Regions from separate parts of the Porphyrobacter sp. CACIAM 03H1 genome, predicted to be linked through region 2. Evidence: predicted binding sites of a transcription regulator. Region 2 holds the regulator's gene; each other region holds the start of a gene.
What was found. The regulator LexA, encoded in region 2, represses DNA repair genes until DNA is damaged. The targets are predictions, from matches to a motif close to GTTCCNCNCTTGTTCT.
Positions count from the first base shown of each region.

Region 1: a site for LexA is predicted at 1,361-1,376, ahead of recA (recombinase RecA). Genes of this name have one in related genera too.
Region 3: a site for LexA is predicted at 1,604-1,619, ahead of CBR61_RS11590 (FRG domain-containing protein). Genes of this name have one in related genera too.
Region 4: a site for LexA is predicted at 4,211-4,226, ahead of CBR61_RS03480 (ribonucleoside-diphosphate reductase subunit alpha). Genes of this name have one in related genera too.

Region 1 covers NZ_CP021378.1:2,528,221-2,533,704, forward strand. Annotated here, with positions in the region: gene recA (recombinase RecA) at 210-1,277, opposite strand; gene CBR61_RS12085 (DUF4139 domain-containing protein) at 1,423-3,027, opposite strand; gene CBR61_RS12090 (DUF4139 domain-containing protein) at 3,038-4,531, opposite strand; gene CBR61_RS12095 (response regulator) at 4,617-5,484, opposite strand, start outside.
Region 2 covers NZ_CP021378.1:2,289,167-2,294,650, reverse strand. Annotated here, with positions in the region: gene gltX (glutamate--tRNA ligase) at 1-392, opposite strand, end outside; gene CBR61_RS10970 (ComEC/Rec2 family competence protein) at 431-2,791, shown strand; gene lexA (transcriptional repressor LexA) at 2,920-3,603, opposite strand; gene CBR61_RS10960 (molybdopterin molybdotransferase MoeA) at 3,799-4,980, opposite strand; gene moaC (cyclic pyranopterin monophosphate synthase MoaC) at 4,977-5,450, opposite strand.
Region 3 covers NZ_CP021378.1:2,424,091-2,429,574, reverse strand. Annotated here, with positions in the region: gene lepA (translation elongation factor 4) at 1-761, shown strand, start outside; gene CBR61_RS11600 (Flp family type IVb pilin) at 1,132-1,299, opposite strand; partial or broken gene CBR61_RS11595 (hypothetical protein) at 1,382-1,546, shown strand; gene CBR61_RS11590 (FRG domain-containing protein) at 1,737-2,741, shown strand; gene CBR61_RS11585 (DUF3800 domain-containing protein) at 2,994-3,758, opposite strand; gene CBR61_RS11580 (hypothetical protein) at 3,930-4,814, opposite strand; gene CBR61_RS11575 (outer membrane protein assembly factor BamD) at 4,923-5,484, shown strand, end outside.
Region 4 covers NZ_CP021378.1:715,032-720,515, reverse strand. Annotated here, with positions in the region: gene CBR61_RS03495 (endonuclease domain-containing protein) at 60-434, shown strand; gene CBR61_RS03490 (ribonucleotide-diphosphate reductase subunit beta) at 762-1,808, opposite strand; gene CBR61_RS03485 (hypothetical protein) at 1,869-2,057, opposite strand; gene CBR61_RS03480 (ribonucleoside-diphosphate reductase subunit alpha) at 2,131-4,161, opposite strand; gene CBR61_RS03475 (sensor histidine kinase) at 4,658-5,484, opposite strand, start outside.

The DNA of each region.
Region 1 (5,484 bases), 240 kb from region 2:
AACAACCGCATCGCGACGACCGTGCAACGACATCGCCACGACAGGCCGAAGACACCGCGACGGCAGAGGGCAGAAGGACCCCCCGAAACGCGAAAGGCCGGTGCGGGCCTGGGGAGGGCTCGCACCGGCGTTCCGCTTGTCCGGGCACCGATGGGGACAGCCGGACCGGAGCGGGACACTCCGGGCTCAGGCAGGCGCCCGCTTGGGAATCACATGTCCGAGTCCGCGTCCGGCCCGGTCATCATCTCCCCGGCGACCTGGTCGGTGCGGCTGCGGATCGCAGCTTCCAACCGGTCGCAAACCTCAGGATTGTCGCGCAGGTAGGTCTTGGCGTTCTCGCGCCCCTGCCCGATGCGGATCGAATCGTAGGAGAACCAGCTCCCCGACTTCTCGACCAGGCCCGCCTTGACCCCGAGATCGAGGATCTCGCCGATCTTGGAGATGCCCTCGCCGTACATGATGTCGAATTCGACCTGCTTGAACGGCGGCGCCACCTTGTTCTTGACCACCTTGACGCGGGTGGTGTTGCCGATGATCTCGTCCCGGTCCTTGATCTGGCCGGTGCGGCGGATGTCGAGACGCACGCTGGCGTAGAACTTGAGCGCATTGCCGCCGGTGGTGGTTTCCGGGTTGCCGTACATCACCCCGATCTTCATGCGCAGCTGGTTGATGAAGATCACCATGCAGCGCGAACGGCTGATCGAGCCGGTGAGCTTGCGCAGCGACTGCGACATGAGACGCGCCTGAAGGCCGACGTGGCTGTCGCCCATCTCGCCCTCGATTTCCGCGCGCGGCACCAGCGCCGCGACCGAATCGACCACCAGCACGTCGATCGCGTTGGAGCGCACCAGCGTGTCGGTGATCTCGAGCGCCTGTTCGCCGGTGTCGGGCTGCGAGACGATCAGCTCGTCGATGTCGACGCCCAGCTTCTTGGCATAGACCGGATCGAGCGCGTGTTCGGCATCGACGAAGGCCGCGGTGCCGCCCATCTTCTGCGCTTCGGCGATGACGTGCAGCGCCAGCGTGGTTTTCCCCGAGCTTTCCGGCCCGTAGACCTCGATCACCCGGCCGCGCGGCAGGCCGCCGATCCCGAGCGCGATGTCCAGACCCAGCGATCCGGTGGAGATCGCTTCGACCTGCATCGTCTCCTTCGAGCCCAGCTTCATCGCCGAACCCTTGCCGAAGGCACGATCGATCTGCGCAAGCGCGGCTTCCAGAGCCTTCTGACGATCCACGGCTTTCCTGTCCTCTTCGACCAATTTCAACTGGGTAGCCATCGCATGCGCTCCTTCGCTTGCCTAGGGGCAAGGCGGAGTTTTCCGCCGCCCGCTGGGGCAGCATGTATCGCATTTGTTCTCATGGAACAAGTAGGGAACGGATAATTTTTCCGCCCTGCCCCGCGCGCCCTTCCCTACCCGCGCCTCAGGGGCGCGTGGCCGAGCGCAGCTGCCAGTCGAAACGCCGTTCGGCATTGGCGGGGATGGTCACTTCGGCCGTCTGCCAGCCGTCCTTCACCACCACCTTCTGCCCCGGAAAGCGGATGTCGAAACCGCTCGTGTAACCCAGTTGCAGCCGGATGGTCACGGGATGGGGGTTGGCGTTGGTGAGGCTGGCGCGCATCGGCACCCATTGCCGCGCGATCTCGCCCGCCCCGCCCGCCTGCTGGGCGGCGCAGCGGGCGAAGACCTGCGCGCTCTCGCCCAGTTCCAGCTCCATTTCCTGACCGCGGGCATAGTCGCGCAGGGTGGTGCGCCCGGCGAGCCGCTCGCCCCCGGCGGCCGGCTCGTAGAGCGTCATCGCCCCCTGCGGCAGCGCGATCCCGAGGCCGCGCGCCTCCTCGTTCCGCGTCGCCAGGAGCAGCTCTGCCGCGAGCGGCTCCTCGGCGCTGTCGGTGTAGGGATCGCAGGTCGTCCGATAGAGCAGCCGCGCCTTCACCCCGTCCTTGTCGAGAAAGGCGACCTGCTTCATCCCCTTGGCCGAGACGTCCACCCGCCCCGGCACCCGGAACAGCTTGAGATCGCCGAGGTTTTCCTCGGATGCCGTCACCACGCCGGCATCGGCAGCCTGCATCCGGGCGCCGGTAACGGTGATCGCCTCAGCCATCATGACGGGCGCAGCCATCGGCGGGGGCGGCGGAGCTGGCGGCGGCGGCGGCGGGGGCGGCGCCGTGCCCGCCGCGGTGCTGCCGATCGGATAGCAGGTCAGGCGCAGCGACTCGGCCACCGGCGGATCGGCGAGTCTGCGGTAATCGCTGGTCAGGTTGAGTCGCCCCGCGACGATCTGGAGGCGCGCGGAATCGAAGCTCTGGCCGTTGTCGTTGACGAGGGTGAGCCAGCTCAGCAGGCCGAGGCTAAGCTCGCCGCCTTTCGCCTGCTCGGAAAGGCTGGCGACGTAATCGGCCTGCCAGTCGAAACCCCAGGCGAGATAGGTCAGCGTCACGTCGAAGGTGCCGCCCTCGGGTGAACGGGTGTCGACCGAGAACACCGGGCGCGCCGACAGACCGGGCGGGACGCGCGCGAAGGAAAGGCTTTCGGGCAGGCCCGAACAGCGCACCGCCTCGAAGCCCTGCGATGTTTCGAGCACGAGCCCCCCGTCGGCGCGGGTGCGCACCACCGCCTGCTCGCTGGTCGCGGCACCCGTCGCGGGGTTGGTGCGGGTGATGGTCACGCGGTTGCCGAGCGTCCCGTCGACCAGCGCGGCGGGCGAGAGGAGCTGCGCGTTGCGGTTCATCTCGATGGTGCCGCCGGGCAGGCCGGTGACGATTGCGGAGACGCCGATCATGCCCTCGGCCACGCCTTCGAAGCGGATCGTCGATTCGCCCGGCGGGAGCGTCACGCGGCGGGTTTCGGAGATCATCGCGATCCCGCCCGGCCGCTCACGCCGCAACCGCTTGTCCGGGTCGCGGTCGGGATCGCGGTAGATCGTCACCGAGAGGTCGGCGGGCGGCGAGGCGTCGACCACCTCGCGCGCGGCGAGCGGCCCGCCGGCCAGCGCGGCGAGCACGAGGCAGGTTGCGGCCAGCCGCATCGCCGCCGCCTCAGTAGCGGGTTTCGTAGGTCACGCGGATCACCCGCTCGCCCTCGGCCGGCACGGGGACCACATATTTGCGCCGGTCGGCATTGAGCTGTTCGCCCTTGATGTCCTCGAGGGTGACGCGGGTGTCGTCGCCCCACCAGCCGCGCGCAAGGCCGGTCTGGGTGAGCTCGACCTCGACCGGGGCCGCCTTCGCATTGGTGAGGGTGTAGCGCATGGTAGTGCGGTAGAAGGTCTTGGGGCGCTCGATGGTGACCTCGCGGGTTTGGCCGCCCTCGAAGATGCGGTAGCGGGCGCTTTTCTCCCACTCCGCGCCGGTGATCGTCTCGCGCTTCTCGATCTCGGCCCTCACCGTGATGTCGAAGGCATCGCCGGTGACGAGCGACAGCTCGCTGCCCATCGGGGTGTGGCCGATGGCGTTCTCGCCGATGAACTGCGGGGTGCCCTCGCGGTCGCGCTGGTAGAAGCGCACCGTGCCCGCGGGCAGCGCATCGCCGAGGCCCTGCTCGCGCGAGGAGGAGAAGGCGATGCGGCTCTGGACGTTGCGGGGCTGTTCGTCGTTCTGCTGCCAGTCGACGCCCGCGGCGTAGATCTTGCGCGCGGGCACGGCCTGCACGTCGAGGAAGCTCACCTGCTTGGTCTGGGCGTTGGCGATCGTGGTGCGGCCCTTGATCGGGTAGAGGTAGAAATCGCCGAGCCGCTCGCGCTCCGCCGCCTGGGTCCCGGCGCGGGTCATGCCGCGCTGGTTGTAACCGTAGCCGCCGCCCCCGCCATTCGGGTTGCCCGCGACCAGCACGGTGTCGGCATTGTGGAAGGTGGTGCCGGTGCCGTTCGTCAGCGTCACCCACCCCTGCATGTCGATGGTGCCCGCGGCCTCGTTGTAGAGCGCGACATAATCGGCGTTCCAGCCGAGGCCGTTCGTCAGGTAGCGCAGGGCGACCGGGCGGGTGCCGCCGCGCGCCGAGTCGAGGTTGACCGAGAGCGTGGGCCGCGCGCGCAGGCCGGGGGGCACGCGGTCGAAGATGACCCGCACCGGCAGGCCGTCGTCGCGCAGCACCTCGATCCGCTCGCCGATCTGGATGACGACGCCCCCGGCGGTGGAGAGCACCTTCGCCCGGTCGCGGGTCTCGGCGCCGGTGGCGGGGTTGGTGCGCAGCAGGGTGACGGTCTGGCCGATGGCCTTCTCCATCAGCTTGCCGGGGGTGAGGAGGTCGTAGTCGAAGTTCTGCTCGATGATCGTGGTGCCCGCCGCCGCAAAGCTCAGCGTCTCGGGCTGGATCCGGGCGGAGACGTCGGGGAACTCGACGCGGCTGCGCCCCTGCGCGATGGCAAGCTGGCGCACGTCCTGCACCAGCGCGAGATCGCTGTTGTAGATCGTGAGGGAGAGATCGCCCTGCGCCGTCGCATCGGGATCGGGGACGCCCTGCGCCAGTGCGCCCGCTGCCAGCAGCGCCGCTGCCGAGATGCCGCACCCGGCGGCGATAGTGCGAAGTCCCATCCTGTCCCCTTCCCTCAAGTGGATGGCAGGATGAACGATGATGCGGCTTTATCCAAGGTGAATGAGGGGGCGCACGCGCCGATTGTCAGGCCCCCGCCCCCGCATTGGCGCGCGCCTCGCGCAGGACCGCACCGACCTTGTCGCCGATCGACGCGACGCTGAAGGGCTTGGCGATGAAGTGCATGTCGGGGATGTCGATGTCGCGGCGCAGCTGCTCCTCGGCATAGCCCGACATGAACAGCACCGGCATCTGCGGCAGGCGCGCGCGGATCGCCCGGACCATCGCCGGGCCGTCCATCCCCGGCATCACCACGTCGCTTACCACCAGATCGAAATCCACCGTCCCCTCGGCGATCGCGGCGAGGCCCTCCTCGCCGTTGGCGCAGGCGGTGACCTCGTAGCCTGCGCGGGTGAGCGCCCGCTCGGCAACGGTGCGGACCATGTCCTCGTCCTCGACCAGCAGCACCTTTCCGCCCGCCGACCAGTCCGAGGACGCCAGCGGCGCCGCCTCGCGCTTCTTCGGCATCTCGCCCCGGTGGACCGGGAGATAGACCGTGAAGCGCGCGCCCACCGGATGCCCGGACTTGTCGGTGACGTTGTCGGCGAAGATGAACCCGCCCGATTGCTTGACGATCCCGTAGGCGGTCGAGAGGCCGAGGCCCGTGCCCCTGCCCTGCTCCTTGGTGGTGAAGAAGGGCTCGAACAGCTTGGGCAGCACGTGGGGCGGGATGCCGCCCCCGGTGTCCTGCACGATCAGCACCGTATAGTCCGCCGCCGGCAGCACCTCGGACCCCAGCTGCACCACCTGCTTGGCCTGCAGCGCGCGGGTGAACAGCGAGATGCGCCCCCGCCCGTCGCCCCGCGCCGGGCCGCCGTTGCCCTGGATCGCGTCGCGGGCATTGACCGCGAGGTTCATGATCACCTGCTCGAGCTGCTGCGGATCGGCGCGCACT
Region 2 (5,484 bases):
GGCTTCTTCTGCGCCCGCTGCTCCTCGCGCATCGCCTCGAGTTCCTCGGGCGTGGCGAAGCATTTGTAGGCGTGGCCCGCATCCAGCAATTGCCAGGCAACCTCGGCATGGCGCTCGGCCCGGTCGGACTGGAAGATCGGCGGCGCGTCGTAATCGAGGCCCATCCAGTCGAGCCCCTCGATGATTGCGTCGATAGCCTCCTGCGTGCTGCGCTTCTTGTCGGTGTCCTCGATGCGCAGCAGGGTGCGTCCGCCGTGGTGGCGCGCATAGAGCCAGTTGAACAGCGCCGTGCGTGCCCCTCCGATATGCAGGAAGCCGGTGGGCGAGGGGGCGAAGCGGGTCACGACTTCGCCGGCGGTGCTGGCGGCGGGGGTGCTGCTTTCGCTTGCCATGGGCGTTGACTTCCTGTTCATTTCGAGCGGTTTGGGCCTTGACCGGGCCGATCGGGGGCGAGCCGATGCGCGATGTGCCGATCATACCGATGGGGGACGATCCGGGCGGCGGCGAGGCCCCCGGAGAACCTCGCCCGCGCCCTTGGCAAACCCTTGGCGGCTTGTCCAGCACCGGCAGCCGCGGGGCGTGGAGCGGGAGGGGGCTGGATGCGGCCGAGGGCTTCCTCGCCGCAGCCGGGTTCGATCGCGCACCATGGCTGGCGGTGGTCTTCGCGGGCGGCATCCTCGTCTGGTTCGCGCTGCCGACGCCGACACACTGGATGGTGGCGATGGCCGGCGGCGCGGGAGCGGCGCTCGCCGCGCTGGCGCTCTGGCCGCCCGGAAGCGTGGCGGACGAGACGCGGGGCAACCTGCGCAGGGCGGTGGTTGCCTGTGGGCTGGTCTTCGCGCTCGGCCTGGCGGTGGTGTGGGCACGCTCCGCGATTGTCGGCGCCGCGCCGATCGCGCGGCCCGCGGTAATGCTGATCGAGGGGCGGGTGCTCGCCCGCGAGGATCAGCCTGCGGAAGGCCGCCTGCGGCTCACACTGGCGATGCGCGAAGCGCCGGACACGGCGGCGCGCAAGGTCCGGATCAATGTGCCGCTCGCGGCGCTGGGCGAGGGCGGGCCGCCCCCCGGCCTGGCCGAAGGTGCGGTTGTGCGCCTGCGCGCAAGGCTGATGCCGCCGGCACACCCGATGCTGCCGGGAAGCTACGATTTCGCCAGGGCCGCGTGGTTCCAGGGACTCTCGGCAACGGGCACGATGGTCGGGCCGCTCGCGGTGATCACTCCAGCCCCCGGGAGCGGTGGGATCGCGGCGCTGCAACGCGGGCTTGCCGACCATGTGCGAAGGCAGGTGACGGGTTCCCCCGGGGCCATCGCGGCGGCCTTTGCGAGCGGCGACCGCGGCGGTATCGCGGGGGTGGACGAGGCGGCGATGCGGGATTCGGGGCTAACCCACCTGCTCTCGATCAGCGGGCTCCACGTCAGCGCGGTGATCGGCGCGGCCTATTTCCTCGCCTTGCGGCTGCTCGCCCTTTGGCCTGCGCTTGCCCTGCGGGTGCGGCTGCCGGTGGTGGCGGCGGGGGCGGGGGCGCTCGCCGGGGTGGGCTATACCCTGCTGACCGGGGCTGAGGTGCCGACGGTGCGCAGCTGCGTCGCCGCCCTGCTGGTGCTCGGCGCGCTGGCGCTCGGGCGTGATGCGCTGTCGCTCAGGATGGTGGCGCTGGCGGCGGGGTTCGTGCTGCTGCTGTGGCCGGAGAGCGCGATCGGGCCGAGCTTCCAGATGAGCTTTGCCGCGGTGCTGGCCATCGTCGCACTGGCAGGTTCCGCGCCCGTCCAGACCTTCCTCGCCCCGCGCGAAGAGCCATGGTGGGCGCGCGGCGGGCGGCGGGTGGCGATGCTCTTCGCGACCGGTGTGGTGATCGAGCTCGCACTGATGCCGATCGTGCTGTTCCACTTCCACCGCGCCGGCATCTATGGCGCGCTCGCCAATGTGGTTGCCATCCCGCTGGTCACCTTCATTGCCATGCCTCTGATTGCATTGGGACTTCTCCTCGACACGCTGGGGCTGGGAGCGCCCGTGTGGTGGTTGGTCGCGCGCGCGCTGGAGCTGCTGCTCGCCATCGCGCATCTCACCGCCTCGCAGGCGGGCGCAGTGCGCCTGATGCCGCAGATCGGCGGGCTCACGGTGGCGCTCTTCGCGGCCGGTGGGCTATGGCTGGCGCTGTGGCGCGGGCGGGTGCGGCTTGCCGGTCTGCTGCCCGTCGCCGCCGCGAGCGCGATGGCGGCGGCGACCCCGATTCCGGACGTACTGGTGGCGGGTGACGGTCGGCAGGTGGGTCTCACGGTCGAGGATGACGAAGGAAACCCGCGCCTGCTTGCCCTGCGCGACAGCCGTTCTTCCTACACACGGGACAACCTGATGGAACTCGCCGGCGTCGCGGCCGAGCCCGTGCCGCTGGCCGAGTGGCCGGGAGCGCGCTGTTCCTCGGCCTTCTGCACGATGAGCCTCGAGCGCGGGGGGCGCGAATCGGTGCTGCTGCTGGGGCGGGGGCGCGAGCAGATCGAGGAGCGCGCCCTTGCGGCGGCCTGCGCCGATGCGGATATCGTCGTGGCCGAGCGGTTTCTCCCGCGCTCGTGCCGTCCGCGCTGGCTCAAGGCGGACCGGCGGTATCTGGAGCACACGGGAGGACTGGCGATCGACCTCGCGAGGGAGCGGATCGCCACCGTCGCCGCGAGCCAGGGGGAGCACGGGTGGTGGCAGGGCGGCAAGGAACGGGTTGGAAAGCCGCGCCCGGAGGCAAGCGCCGAAGCACCGCCCGGTCAGACAGCACCACACGAAGCAACGACCGGGCGATGAAGCGGCAATGACACCGGCACGACATCGCCTTGGAACGGCGCTCGCCGGGCCACGACAGGATGGAAAAAGGGGCGCCGTAAGCGCCCCTCTAACTCCAACATGTTCGCAGCCATCCGGCCCGGATCACCTCAGTGATAGCGCCGCAGCAGGCCGGCGAGCTTGCCCTGCACCTCGACCTCGTCGGGGCGGTAGTATTGCGGGTCATAGGCCGCATTGGCCGGATCGAGCCGGACCTGTCCGCCCTCGCGCCGCAGATACTTGAGCGTCGCCTCCTCGCCGCGCACCAGCGCGACCACGATCTCGCCGTCGCGCGCGGTGCTAGTGCGCCGCACCAGCGCAAAATCGCCGTCGAAGATCCCGGCTTCGACCATCGAATCCCCCGACACCTCGAGCGCATAGTGTTCTCCCGGGCCGAGCAGCGCGGCGGGCACGGGCAGGGTCGACTGGCCTTCGAGCGCCTCGATCGGGGCGCCGGCGGCGATGCGGCCGTGTAGCGGCAGCTCGATCACGTCGTTCGCAGCCTCGGGCGCGCGGGGCGCGGGCGAGGGCATGGCCACCACATTGTCGCCGGCCGGCGCAGCACGAGAGGGCGTGGTGTCGCCCGGTTCCCGGATCACCTCGAGCGCGCGCGCCCGGTTGGGCAGGCGCCGCAGGAAGCCGCGTTCCTCCAAGGCGGAGATCAGCCGGTGCACGCCCGACTTGCTCTTGAGATCGAGCGCCTCCTTCATTTCCTCGAAACTCGGCGAGATCCCGGTCTCCTCCAGCCGCTGCTGGATGAAGACGATCAGCTCGCGCTGTTTTGCCGTCAGCATTGGTCAAGTCTCCTGTGGTCGCACCCACGGTGCGCCGGTCACAGCGCACCATGCCAATCCCTTGCGTGCGCCAAGAGGCACCCCGAACAGGTGCGTTGATTGCACTGGCCGCTCGCCATTAAGGTGAACGAACAAGGAACAATTAGGAAACTAAATTGACTGAGTCAAGCGCGGCCCGCAGCAAACCCGCGCAATTCAGCCATTCTGGAGGCGGAACACCGGAACGGGCGCGCCTGCGGGGACGGGCGGGGCACCTGCGGGGCGATCGATCAGGCAATCGGCGGCCGCCAGGGCGGAGAGCGCCGATGAATCCTGCGATCCTGCCAGTCGCACCGCGTCCCCCTCGCTCACCGCCCGCAGGAACTCGCGTCGGGGGCCGACGGCGGGCAGAGGCTCGCCCGCGCGCAGGATCACGGGGCGGGGCAGGGGATCGGGATCGCCCTGCGCCGCCCGCACCAGCGGCAGGGCGAAGAGGAAGGCGGTGACGAAGCTCGACACCGGATTGCCCGGCAGGCCGAGGATCACCTGGTCGCCGCGCGTGGCCACCAGCAGCGGCTTGCCCGGCTTGATCGCGATCTTCCAGAAGGCGATCCCGGCCCCCCAGTCGGCGAGCGCGGGCTTGACCAGGTCATGGTCGCCGACCGAGGCCCCGCCCGAGGTGACGAGGATGTCCGTGCCCTCGGCCAGAGCAAGCGCCCCCGCCAGTGCCTCGCGGTCGTCGGGCACAGGCCCGATGCGCGTGACCTCGCACCCCAGCGGCGCGAGCATCGCGGCGATCATGGCGGCGTTGCTGGCGGGGATCTGGTGGGGGAGGCAACGGGCGGGATCGGGTGCCAGCTCGTCCCCGCTGTCCATCACCGCCACGCGCACCCGCCGGGTGACGGGGAGCGTGCCATGTCCGCCCGCGAGGGCCAGCGCGAGGCGAGCGGGGGTGAGCCGCGTGCCTTTCGCGAGCAGCAGGTCCTCGGCATGGAAATCGAATCCGCGCGCGCGGATGTGCCGGCCGGGCGGAGGCATCTCGGTGGCGGTGATCCGCCCGTTCTCGTCGGCCGCGTCCTCCTGAAGCAGCACCCGGTCGGCTCCCGGTGGCACCATCGCGCCGGTCGAGATGCGCACACACTCGCCGGGGGAGAGGACATCGCGGAACGGCGCGCCGGCGCGGCTCTCGCCGACCAGCCGCCACGGCCCCTCGCCGGGGGCGAGCGCATAGCCGTCCATCGCCGAAAGGTCGGCCGGGGGCTGGGTCCGCGCGGCGTGCACGTCCCCGGCAAGCACGCGCCCGAGCGCGGCATCGGCGGGGACGGTCTCGGAACGGAGCGCGGGTGCGAGGGCAAGCAGGCGGGCCTGCGCGTCCTCGAGACCGAGCGGCGCGGTCATTCGGGCGCGGTCCAGTCGCCCGACTTGCCGCCGGACTTGGCGATCAGGCGCACGGCGGAGATCACCATCCCCTTGTCGAGCGCCTTGGCCATGTCGTAGATTGTGAGGAGTGCGATGGAAACGGCTGTCATCGCTTCCATTTCGACCCCGGTCTTGCCCGTGAGAGAGGCGGTGGCGACGGCGCGGATGGCGCTTTCCTCGTAATCGAATTCGATGTTCACCGCCTCGAGCCCGAGCGGGTGGCACAGCGGGATCAGCTCGCCGGTGCGCTTGGCGGCCATGATCCCGGCGATGCGCGCGGTGCCCAGAACGTCGCCCTTGGGGGCATTGCCGGCGCGGATCGCGGCGAGGGTTTCGGGCCGCATCGCGATCCGCCCCTCGGCGACCGCGCGGCGGGCGGTGGCGGGCTTGCCGCCGACATCGACCATGTGCGCCGCGCCGCTTTCGTCGAGGTGGGTGAGTCTGGTCATGGGCCTCCCTAACCGTTCGCCTCGAGCGAAGTCG
Region 3 (5,484 bases), 130 kb from region 2:
TCATCCAGGAACGCCTCAGCCGCGAATACGATCTCGACCTCATCACCACCGCGCCTTCGGTGGTCTACCGCATCCACCTCGGCCATTCGAAGACCGAGGACGCCAAGACCATCGACATCCACAACCCCGCCGACTGGCCCGACACCAACCGGATCGAGTCGATCGAGGAGCCGTGGATCAAGGCGGTGATCTACACCCCCGACGAATATCTCGGCGCAATCCTCAAGCTGTGCCAGGACCGCCGCGGCATCCAGACCGAACTCACCTATGTCGGCGGCCGCGCGCAGGTGACCTACGAGCTGCCGCTCAACGAGGTGGTGTTCGACTTCTACGACCGCCTGAAGTCGATCTCGCGCGGCTACGCCTCTTTCGACTACGAACAGATCGGCACCCGCGAGGACGACCTTGTGAAGATGAACATCCTCGTCAACAACGAGCCGGTCGACGCCCTCAGCCTGATCGTCCACCGCGCCAACGCCGAGGAGCGCGGCCGCGGCATGTGCGAGCGGCTTAAAGACTTGATTCCGCGGCATCTTTTCAAGATTCCGATCCAGGCCGCGATCGGCGGCAAGGTGATCGCCCGCGAGACCATCGCCGCCCTGCGCAAGGACGTCACCGCCAAGTGCTACGGCGGCGACATCACCCGCAAGAAGAAGCTGCTCGAGAAGCAGAAGAAGGGCAAGGCGCGGATGCGGGAGTATGGCAATGTCTCCATCCCGCAGGAGGCGTTCATTGCGGCGTTGCGGATGGGGGAAGAATAAGGCCCAGCGCCTAGCGCAGACGTTCGCGCAGCGAACGGCAAGCTAGAAGCCAGAGGCCGCATTCCGGCCGGCGGGTCGCCGCAGGCCAACCCGTTCGACGCAGGCCGCGGCTTTGCCGCGGCTAACCTTCCTGATTCCCGTTCGTGCTGAGCTTGTCGAAGCACTGCACTTTCTTGAGCCGCGCACAGCAGCAGAAGGGAAGAACAGTCGTTGACCCTTCGGGTCAGCTTCGCTTCCGGCAAGTTCAGGACGAACGGGTCTGACTGCCTAACCCGCAATCCTCCCCTTCAGGGGAGGGGGACCGCCGAAGGTGGCGGAGGGGCGGGCGCCGCGTTCCGAACGTGTCATGCGAAGCCGCGAAGATCCCGCCTCACGCCGACCCGCCCGACATCGCCGCGTTGATCGTGTTGAACACCCCCTCGAGCGTCAGCCCGAGCTGCTGGAACGCAATCACCGCCGCCAGCGCGATGAGCGCGGCGATCAGCCCATACTCGATCGCGGTCGCACCCGCCTCGTCCCCGATCAACCGTGCCCACATTGCGCTTCCCCTTCAGATGCTTGCGCGAAGGTGAGTGCGAAAGGTTGAGCGGGCGTGGCGGGGCGTGGTTGATGGGAATTAAGCCCGGCGCAAGGCCGTGCCCGCGAAGTGCTATGGCGGGTATATCTCCCGGACGAGGAAGCTGCTGGAGAAGCAGAAGAGGGGGAAGGCGCGGATGCGTGAGTATGGGAATGTTTCCATTCCGCACGAGGCGGTTATCGCTGCGCTGAGGGTGGGTGAGGAGTAACCCCACCCTCCGTTTGCCTTGAGTTTGTCCAAGGGCTGCACTTTCATGCGATTGCGCAAAACAAGAGGAGAAGAAGATCAGTCTTCCGGCAATTTTTGATAGACATACTTTCGAAGCGATATCAATTTTCTGTCTCGAAGTAACTGATGTATAATGCACGCGAGTAGATTGAGCATGGCAGGTCTGAAGCATGGATTCGAGCAAACACTTCGAGACAATCGATAGCGACCCGTTTGGCAGGCAATTCACCGCAGCAACGTTTTTTGACGTGTTCGAACCGCGTAAGCGACGCTTCGCGCGCGCTCCGGGGTATAGTCCCTGGCTGTTTCGGGGACATTCAGACGCGAGTTGGCCGCTACTTCCCTCAGCATTCCGGCCTCTTTCCTCGCGTTACGCTGGATTGCTAGATGCAGTTTCTAGATACGAGAAGCGGGTTTTGGAAACGCGCGATTGGAGTAATTTGAATTCTGGGCAAGCCGAATACTTTATAAATTCTCACATATTGATGTGGTCAATCAGCGAGTTCTGCAAAAAATGCCACGAGATAGGTGAGATTGACATGTTGGATGTATATGAAGGATTAATTCAATCTGGTGAACGATTTTTCAGTCCGCAAAGAGTTCATCATTGTTTTACAAATTCGTTCGGCGATGTTCATCAGAATCTCAGGCTGAGGTTTATATATGAATTGGCTCAACACTACGGCTTGCCCACTCACTTGCTTGATTGGACGACGAATCCTCTCTTTGCGTTGCATTTTGCATCGCGAGACTGGTGGAATGGCGAATCCGAAGGTGAAATTGCGGTTTGGGCGATGAGTCCACGGAGCAATACATTAGAGTTCACTGATGAATTTGATAAGGTATATCGCTTATCCGTTCAAATGTTCCACCCAAGTATAAAAATAAACGTGCACGCTCGTGCACAAATGAGCGTTTTTACTGTTTTAGGTGAAGATGCGTCGAGCGAATACTTCGCAAACGTCGGAGTTTATCCATCATTAGAGAGCCTTCAGTCGATTTCGCCAGGCGACCGCGTACTGCGTAAGTATGTACTACGCCGCGAGTATTCGCGTGATTTACAGGAGCTGCTTGCTCTTTACGGCGTTAGTGACGTCAGGTTGATGCCCACTTTCGCCACAGCAGCTGAGGCTGCGCGTAACGATTGGATTGTCAAGGCTTTCACCAAAATTTGAAGATGCGCGGCGACCTTCTCCTCCTGCTGTTCCCGCCATCTCGTTCGTTGAAGGATTGAAGCCAGCCATGGCGACGTCGCGACCGCGAGGTGGCTTTTCGCCAGCTTATCCTCCGAATGGTTCGGTTCATGCGGCCAGCCGGTCGAACACGATCGCGGGACTGATGGCCCTCTGGCGCCGTAAGTGACGAAGCTGCTCTTAACCATTGGAGGTGCTACCGCGGCGGCCGGAGGGAGCTGAGTTTGCGAAGCTTTATACACCAACTGCTTCTATGGAAGCGCAGGTAAAGTAGCCGTCGCCTAGATCAACCGGCACTCTGATCGAGGAGCTAGCTGGCCCATATAAAGCATCAACGTACGGTTCTGCATCGTTATAACCTGCAAAATACCTTCGAAATGCGAATGCACAAGCATCTGCGAATTGAAGCAGGGGTGAATCGGCCTTTGAGGCAAAATGAACAGTATCAATGATTCTCTGCAGGGGAAGAAAATCTCTGTAAACAGGAAAGGTCGATTTTTTTGAAGTTAATTCGGTGTGGATATCCTTTATTTTCTTGCGTGCAGTAGGAGTATCTTCGGCTATTACCATGCCAAGTTCGTTGATGTCTCCGTACGTTCTTATATAATATTCACAACCAATGACGCAGAATGAGTATGCCATTAAATGGCGGATTAACGCGGCGGAATGTCCAGTGTGATGGGCGTGCTTTCTGCACAATCCGACACATAATGAAAATCCGAGAAAAGTTCTTGCATACAAGATTTCTTTGATGAAATCTTGACGGCGCTCTTTCGGCCAATTTTTGTTATTACTGAAATTTTTGTTTCCTGCGGATATATCTTTCGCGTGAAAAACGAATCCCTCACGTTCATCTTCTGGCATATATGAATGTGCAACCCCTCGAAGATAGGTTTCGAGACTTCTCCAGTCTTTGTCCGGGTCAATGATGATGCCAACGACAACGGCTACCGGCTCCGATGCGGAGATCCCAGCCTCGTCAAGATAAATCAGCCTCAAATTTCCGCATCCTAAAGCATTGATGGTGCTAAATTAATGATCACAATGCAGGCCAAAGACAATGATGAAGTCGCATGTGCCAAGCGAATTCTCGATTTCCACGTAGGCCCCTTCGCTTGCAGGGGAGGATTGCCACACCTTCACCGCCCTACGGATCAAAGCTCTCATCCTTCAACGTCCACACCGTCTTCGCCTCCCGCTCCGGTTCCGGCTCCGGCTTCTGCCACAAGGAACCACGATCTCCCTCCCGGCGGGCGCCTCGTCCCGGTTCATCTCGGCGCGCAGCAGGGTTTCGGAGATCGGGCCGGTTGCCTCGAAGCAGGTGGCGGGGGTGTCGTAGTCGACCGCCATCAGCGCGCGGGTGGCCTCGTCGGCCTTCATCGCGGCGAGGTCGCGGTCGCGCAGCGCGATAAAGCGGGCGAAGGCCTCGCGGGTTTCCTCGGACATGGCGGCCCAGCGGGCGATGCGGCGCGGCTCCATCGTGCGGCGGATGTTCTCGATCTTGCGGTCGATGCTCGCCTTGATCTCGGCGGCGGAGACGAAGCCCATTTCGGCCTCCCATTCCTTGCGCCACTGTTTCCTGAGCCGCTCGAGCTCCATCTGGCCGACCGCGTTCAATCCGCGCGGGCCTCCACCGGCGGCGAAGCGTTCGGGGGCGCGGTTGCTGAGCAGGAACATCAGGAGCCGGTCGTTGTAGACCTTCCGCTCGCCGACCGCCTCGCCGTGATAGAAGACGGGCTGGTCGACCCCGTTGAGGGCGCGGTCCATCGCCACGTCCTCGATCCGCTGGATGCCCATGTCGAGCGCGGCCTCCCAGGCCTTGCGGAAGGAGGCTCCCTCGGGATGGTTGCGCAGGACATAGACCTGGTGCTCGCCCACGCCCATGCGGCGGCAGGCGGCGCGCACGGAGCCGGTTTCGGCGAGGTGTTCGATGAATTCGCGCTGGCGGGCGGCGCTCCACCCGCGGCGGCGCATGCGCTTGCGCGGGACGGGGGTGAAGGCGAGCGGATCGGCCGGGTCGGGGGCGGGCGCGGCGGGGGTGCTGGGCTTGGTCATGGGCGGAAGGGAACATATTTTTCCCGGGTAGGAAAATGCGCAGACGCGGGGGAGGGCGCGCGCGGCTTCACTTCCCATTCACCGGAGGCCCCGTTATAGGTCCGGCCCATGTCGAAGAAGCTCACCACCCGGACCCTCGGCGCCGCGCTCGCCGCCGCCACGCTGCTCACGCTCCCGGCCTGTGCCGGCAGCTCCAAGGGCAAGGACGTCGCCTATGTCGCGCGCGATGTCGAAACGCTCTATGCCGAGGCGCAGCGGCGGCTCGACCGGGGGAACACGCTGCAGGCCGCGGCGCTGTTCGACGAGGTGGAGCGCCAGCACCCCTATTCGCCCTGGGCCCGCCGCGCGCAGCTGATGAGCGCCTTCAGCTATTACATCGCGCGCGATTACAACAAGGCGATCCAGAATGCGCAGCGGTTCCTGTCGATCCATCCGGGGAACAAGGACGCGCCCTATGCCTACTACCTGATCGCGCTCAGCTATTACGAGCAGATCAGCGACGTGAACCGCGACCAGAAGATCACCGAGCAGGCGCAGACCGCGCTGCGCGAGGTCAACCGGCGCTTCCCCCAGAGCGAATATGCCGCCGACGCGCGGCTGAAGCTCGATCTGGTGGCGGATCACCTCGCGGGCAAGGAGATGGAGATCGGCCGCCACTACCAGCGCATGG
Region 4 (5,484 bases), 1.6 Mb from region 2:
GGAGGGGCCGGGGGTGGGCCTGTCTTGTCGAGAGCCTCATTCTCCAATAACCTCCTGAAATGCCAGACTGGAAGCCCCGCGACACCGCCCGCGCCCGGTCGCTGCGGCGCGAGGCGACCCCGGCGGAGCGGGCCTTGTGGGTGTTCCTCTCCCGCAGCCAGACCGGCGCGAAGTTCAGCCGCCAGATGCCGGTCGGGCCATGGTTCGCCGACTTCCTGTGCCGAGAATTGCTGCTGGTGGTGGAACTCGACGGCTTCAGCCACGATGTCACCCCCGAACGCGACGCGCGCCGCGACGCATGGATGGCGGCGCACGGCTACACGGTGCTGCGCTTCACCAACGAGGATGTGCACAGCAATGTCGAGGGCGTCGTGAGCGCGATCCGCCAGGAAGTCGAGCGGCTGCGGGGGCTGAAAGGAAGGGCCCACCCCTAACCCCTCCCGCAAGCGGGAGGGGAAAAAGAAGCGCCAACAACTCCCCTCCCGCCTGCGGGAGGGGCCGGGGGTGGGAAAAAGCCAAGGGATCGGGCCGCGCCGATCCCCCTTCCCGCCTGCGGGAAGGGAGCGAGACTTGGCGGCTTTGCCGCCTTAGTCGCAGCGGGTTGGGCATGCGCTGAGATAACGAAAAAGGGCCCCACCTAGCAGGCGGAGCCCTTCCTTTCGTTGAGCGAAAAAGCCCCCGCAGATACTGCGGGGGCCTCATTATACTTCGTAAGGGGTGCAATTGTTTGCAGAAGTTCGTTAGGGCAAGCTCATAGCAACCTACTCCGCAGCCTCAGCCCCAAACAGCCCGGCCTCGGCCTCTTCCGCAGTGCCCTCATTCGCCGCCTTCGCCTTCTGGCGCTTGTCGAAACTCGACCACACGTCGTTCCAGTTGCCGCGGGTTGCGCCCTTCGAATATTCGGTCGCGCGGGTTTCGAAGAAGTTGGCGTGCTCCACCCCGTTCAGCAGCGGCGCGAGCCACGGCAGGGGGTGTTCCTCGATCATGTAGATCTCCTGGAGGCCCAGCTGCTTCAGGCGCCAGTCGGCGATGTAGCGGATGTAGCGCTTGATCTCCTTGGCGCTCATGCCGTCGACCGGGCCCATCTCGAAGGCGAGGTCGATGAAGGCGTCCTCGAGGCGGACGGTCTTCTGGCAGATGTCGATCAGGTCCTCCTTCACCGCCTTGGTGAGGCACTGGCGTTCCTCGCAGAAGGTGTGGAACAGCTTGATGATGCCCTCGCAATGCAGGCTCTCGTCGCGGACCGACCAGCTGACGATCTGGCCCATGCCCTTCATCTTGTTGTGGCGCGGGAAGTTCATCAGCATGGCGAAGGAGGCGAAGAGCTGGAGCCCCTCGGTGAAGCCGCCGAAGGCCGCGAGCGTGCGAGCGATGTCTTCATCCGTGTCGACGCCGAACTGGCCGAGGAAGTCGTGCTTGTCCTTCATCTCCTCGTATTCGAGGAAGGCGCTGTATTCCGCCTCGGGCATCCCGATGGTGTCGAGCAGGTGCGAATAGGCGGCGATGTGCACCGTCTCCATGTTGGAGAAGGCGGCGAGCATCATCTTGACCTCGGTCGGCTTGAAGACGCGGCCGTAGTTCTCGTGGTAGCAGTTCTGCACCTCGACATCGGCCTGGGTGAAGAAGCGGAAGATCTGGGTGAGCAGGTTGCGCTCGTGATCGGTGATCTTCTGCGCCCAGTCGCGGCAATCCTCGCCCAGCGGCACTTCCTCGGGCATCCAGTGGATCTGCTGCTGGCGCTTCCAGAAGTCGTAGGCCCAGGGATACTGGAAGGGCTTGTAGGTCGGGCGGGCTTCGAGAAGCGACATGGGCTTAGTCTCCGGTCAGGCGATCAGTATAGCATATACGGGGGTGACCCCCGCGCGGATTCAGGCGGGCCAGTAATAGGCCATGACGATCAGGCAGAAGGGCACGAGCATCGAGACCATCGCGATGTGGATCATCGCGGCGTTGCGCAGGTGGCCGGGCTGGTTGCGCTTCAACTCGCGCACCGACTGGACCGCGAACCACGCGCTGACCGCAAGGCCGATCAGTGCGACGACGAATGGCACGTTCATATCGCTTCCTCCCCCGTGGTCGCAGGGCAGGCGGGTGGCCGGCCGGGCCCCCGCCCGCGCGCTGCGGCTGCGATTACTGGCAGCTCAGGCATTCCTCGTAATCGGTCTGCTCGCCATTGGCGGCAAGCTCGATCCGGGGCGCCTCGGAGGTGTTGTCGGCCTCGACCCCGCCCGCGAACCCGGCGCGCTGCACCGACTTCGAGCGCAGGTAGTAGAGCGACTTGATGCCGCGTTCCCACGCCTGGTAGTGCAGCATCATAAGGTCCCACTTGTCGACGTCGGCCGGGATGAACAGGTTCAGCGACTGGGCCTGGTCGATATAGGGCGTGCGGTCGGCGGCGAATTCGAGCAGCCAGCGCTGGTCGATCTCGAAGCTGGTCTTGTAGACCGCCTTCTCCTCGGGTGTCAGGAAGTCGAGGTGCTGGACCGAGCCGCCGCGCTCGAGGATCGAGTTCCAGACGTTGGTCGAGTTCTTCGCCTTCTTCTCGAGCAGCTTTTCGAGGTACGGATTGCGCACGATGAAGCTGCCCGAAAGGGTCTTGTGAGTGTAGATATTGGCCGGGATCGGCTCGATGCAGGCCGAGGTCCCGCCGCAGATGATCGAGATCGACGCGGTCGGCGCGATCGCCATCTTGCAGCTGAACCGCTCCATCGCGCCCATGTCGGCGGCATCGGGGCAGGGCCCGCGTTCCTGAGCGAGCAGCATCGAGGCTTCCGAGGCCTTGGCGTGGATGTGCTTGAACATCTGGAGGTTCAGCGCCTTCGCCATCGCGCTCTCGAAGGCGACGCCCTTCTGCTGGAGATAGGAGTGGAAGCCCATCACCCCGAGGCCGACGCTGCGCTCGCGGCTGGCGGAATACTTGGCGCGGGCCATCTCGTCGGGCGCGCGGTCGATGTAGTCCTGCAGCACGTTGTCGAGGAAGCGCATCACGTCCTCGATGAACTGCTTGTCGCCCTTCCACTCTTCCCAGGTCTCGAGGTTGAGCGAGCTGAGGCAGCACACCGCCGTGCGGTCATTGCCAAGGTGGTCGATCCCGGTCGGCAGGGTGATTTCCGAGCACAGGTTCGAGGTCGAGACCTTGAGCCCGAGATCGCGGTGATGCTTGGGCATCATGCGGTTCACGGTGTCGGAGAAGACGATGTAGGGCTCGCCGGTGGCCAGCCGGGTCTCGACCAGCTTCTGGAACAGCGAGCGCGCATCGACCTTGCCGCGCTCCGACCCGTCGCGGGGGCTGCGCAGGGTGAATTCGGCGCCTTCACGCACCGCCTGCATGAACTCGTCGGTGACGAGCACGCCGTGGTGGAGGTTCAGCGCCTTGCGGTTGAAGTCGCCCGAAGGCTTGCGGATTTCGAGGAACTCCTCGATCTCGGGGTGCGAGATGTCGAGATAGCAGGCGGCCGAGCCGCGCCGCAGCGAGCCCTGCGAGATCGCCAGCGTCAGCGAATCCATCACCCGCACGAAGGGAATGATGCCGCTGGTCTTGCCGTTCAGGCCCACCGGCTCCCCGATGCCGCGGACATTGCCCCAATAGGTGCCGATCCCGCCGCCCTTCGAAGCGAGCCACACGTTCTCGTTCCAGGTGCCGACGATCCCTTCGAGGCTGTCCTCGACCGAGTTCAGGTAGCACGAGATCGGCAGACCGCGATTGGTGCCGCCGTTCGAGAGAACGGGCGTGGCGGGCATGAACCACAGGTTCGAAATGTAGTCGTAGAGCCGCTGGGCGTGGTCCTGATCGTCCGCATAGGCATCGGCCACGCGGGCAAAGAGATCCTGATAGGTCTCTCCGGGCAGCAGGTAGCGGTCGGTCAGGGTTTCCTTGCCGAAATCGGTGAGGCGCGCGTCGCGGCTCGCATCGGTGACGATCGCGAAGCGGCGGTCGTTGACCTTCTTGCTGTCGGTCTTGCCCGCATCCTTCATGGCCGTGGCCATCGCGTCCACCAGCGCCTCGCCCGCCTTGGCGGCGATCAGGGCGTCGGAGCCGGTATCCATCGTCTTCATCGTCACAGCCTTTTCATCCCCCGCACCCGCGCCGGTTTCGCTTTCATTGGTCACTTCGGTGTTCACCGCGTCATCGGGCACGTTGTCGCTCGCCTTGAAATCCATTGTCAGCCCCACTTCTCCCCCGAATCGGGACTATGGCACAAGAGGCCATGTTCCGATTCTGTTCCATACCGCCGGGTCCACAGACTTGCCAACAGGACTGCGCTGTCGCGGTCGGCAGGGCAGGTCGGTCGATCCCGTTCGTGGCGCGCTGCAGGCCCTGTGTGCCGAAGCGAGTCCTCCCTCCTTCGCTCCGCTGGGGAGCGGCAGGGATTCACCACGGCTTGGGGGTCCGATTTGCGCCGAACCACTAGATGATGAATCACCGGGGAATCCGCGTCAACGGGCGATTAAGCACCTAGTTACCATGACGGCTCCGTTTCAGAGCCGGGTCAGACCCGCGACGCGTGGAGCAAGCTTGAGTCGCGGGACCTGCAAGCCCCAAATTGAATCTGTGAAGAAAAATATGGTGATTGAATCATTCGAATCCACCCGTGAATCTTTTGCACGGGCCGGCGCATGATTGTTGCGCCCTGAACCGCCCCGATCCGTTCCGGCGCTAGGCCAGAGGCAGATCGATCGTGCAGAGGAGACCGCCGGGTTCGAAGCGAATCTGCGTGCTTCCGCCGAATTCGTAGGCGAGCTGTTCCTCGATCAGCCGCATGCCGAGGCCGGTGCGGGTCGGCGGGGTCACGGGCGGGCCGTCGCTTTCCTCCCACACCACTTCCAGCACGCTGTCGTCCGGGGGCTCGTGGCGCCAGCTGATCCGCACCCGGCCGCCGGGGATGCTCAGCGATCCATACTTCACCGCATTCGTGGCAAGCTCGTGCAGCGCCATCATCAGCGCGACCGTCACCTTCGGCGAGACGATGAGCTCGGGGCCGGCCAGCGTGAAGCGGTCGGGCCCGAAGGTCCCGGCCACGCTGCCGGCGATGCGGTCGAGCGCGGTCGGCTCCCACGCGTTGCGGGTCAGCACTTCATGCGCCTTGGACAGGGCGGTCAACCGGTTCTTGAAGCTGGCCAGCGCCGCCGCATCGCTGCCCTCGAAGGTCTGGCCCGCGATCGCCTGCACCGTTGCAAGGGTGTTCTTCACCCGGTGGTCGAGCTCGTTGATCAGCACCCGCTGATTGGCCTGCGCGCGCCTGTATTGCGAGATGTCGCGCACCTCGATGATCGTTCCGATGGTCTGGGACGCCTCGTCGCGGATCGGGCTGGCGCAGAATGCGACGGGATAGAAGTGACCGTCGCGGTGCACGAACATTTCCTCCCCGCGCGTCTGGGCATGTTCGGGGAAGGCCCGGTCGATCGCGCATTCGTGCAGCGGGAAGGGCCGCCCGTCGGGGTGGGTGTGGTGGATGATGTCGTGAAGCGGCCGGTCGAGCGCTA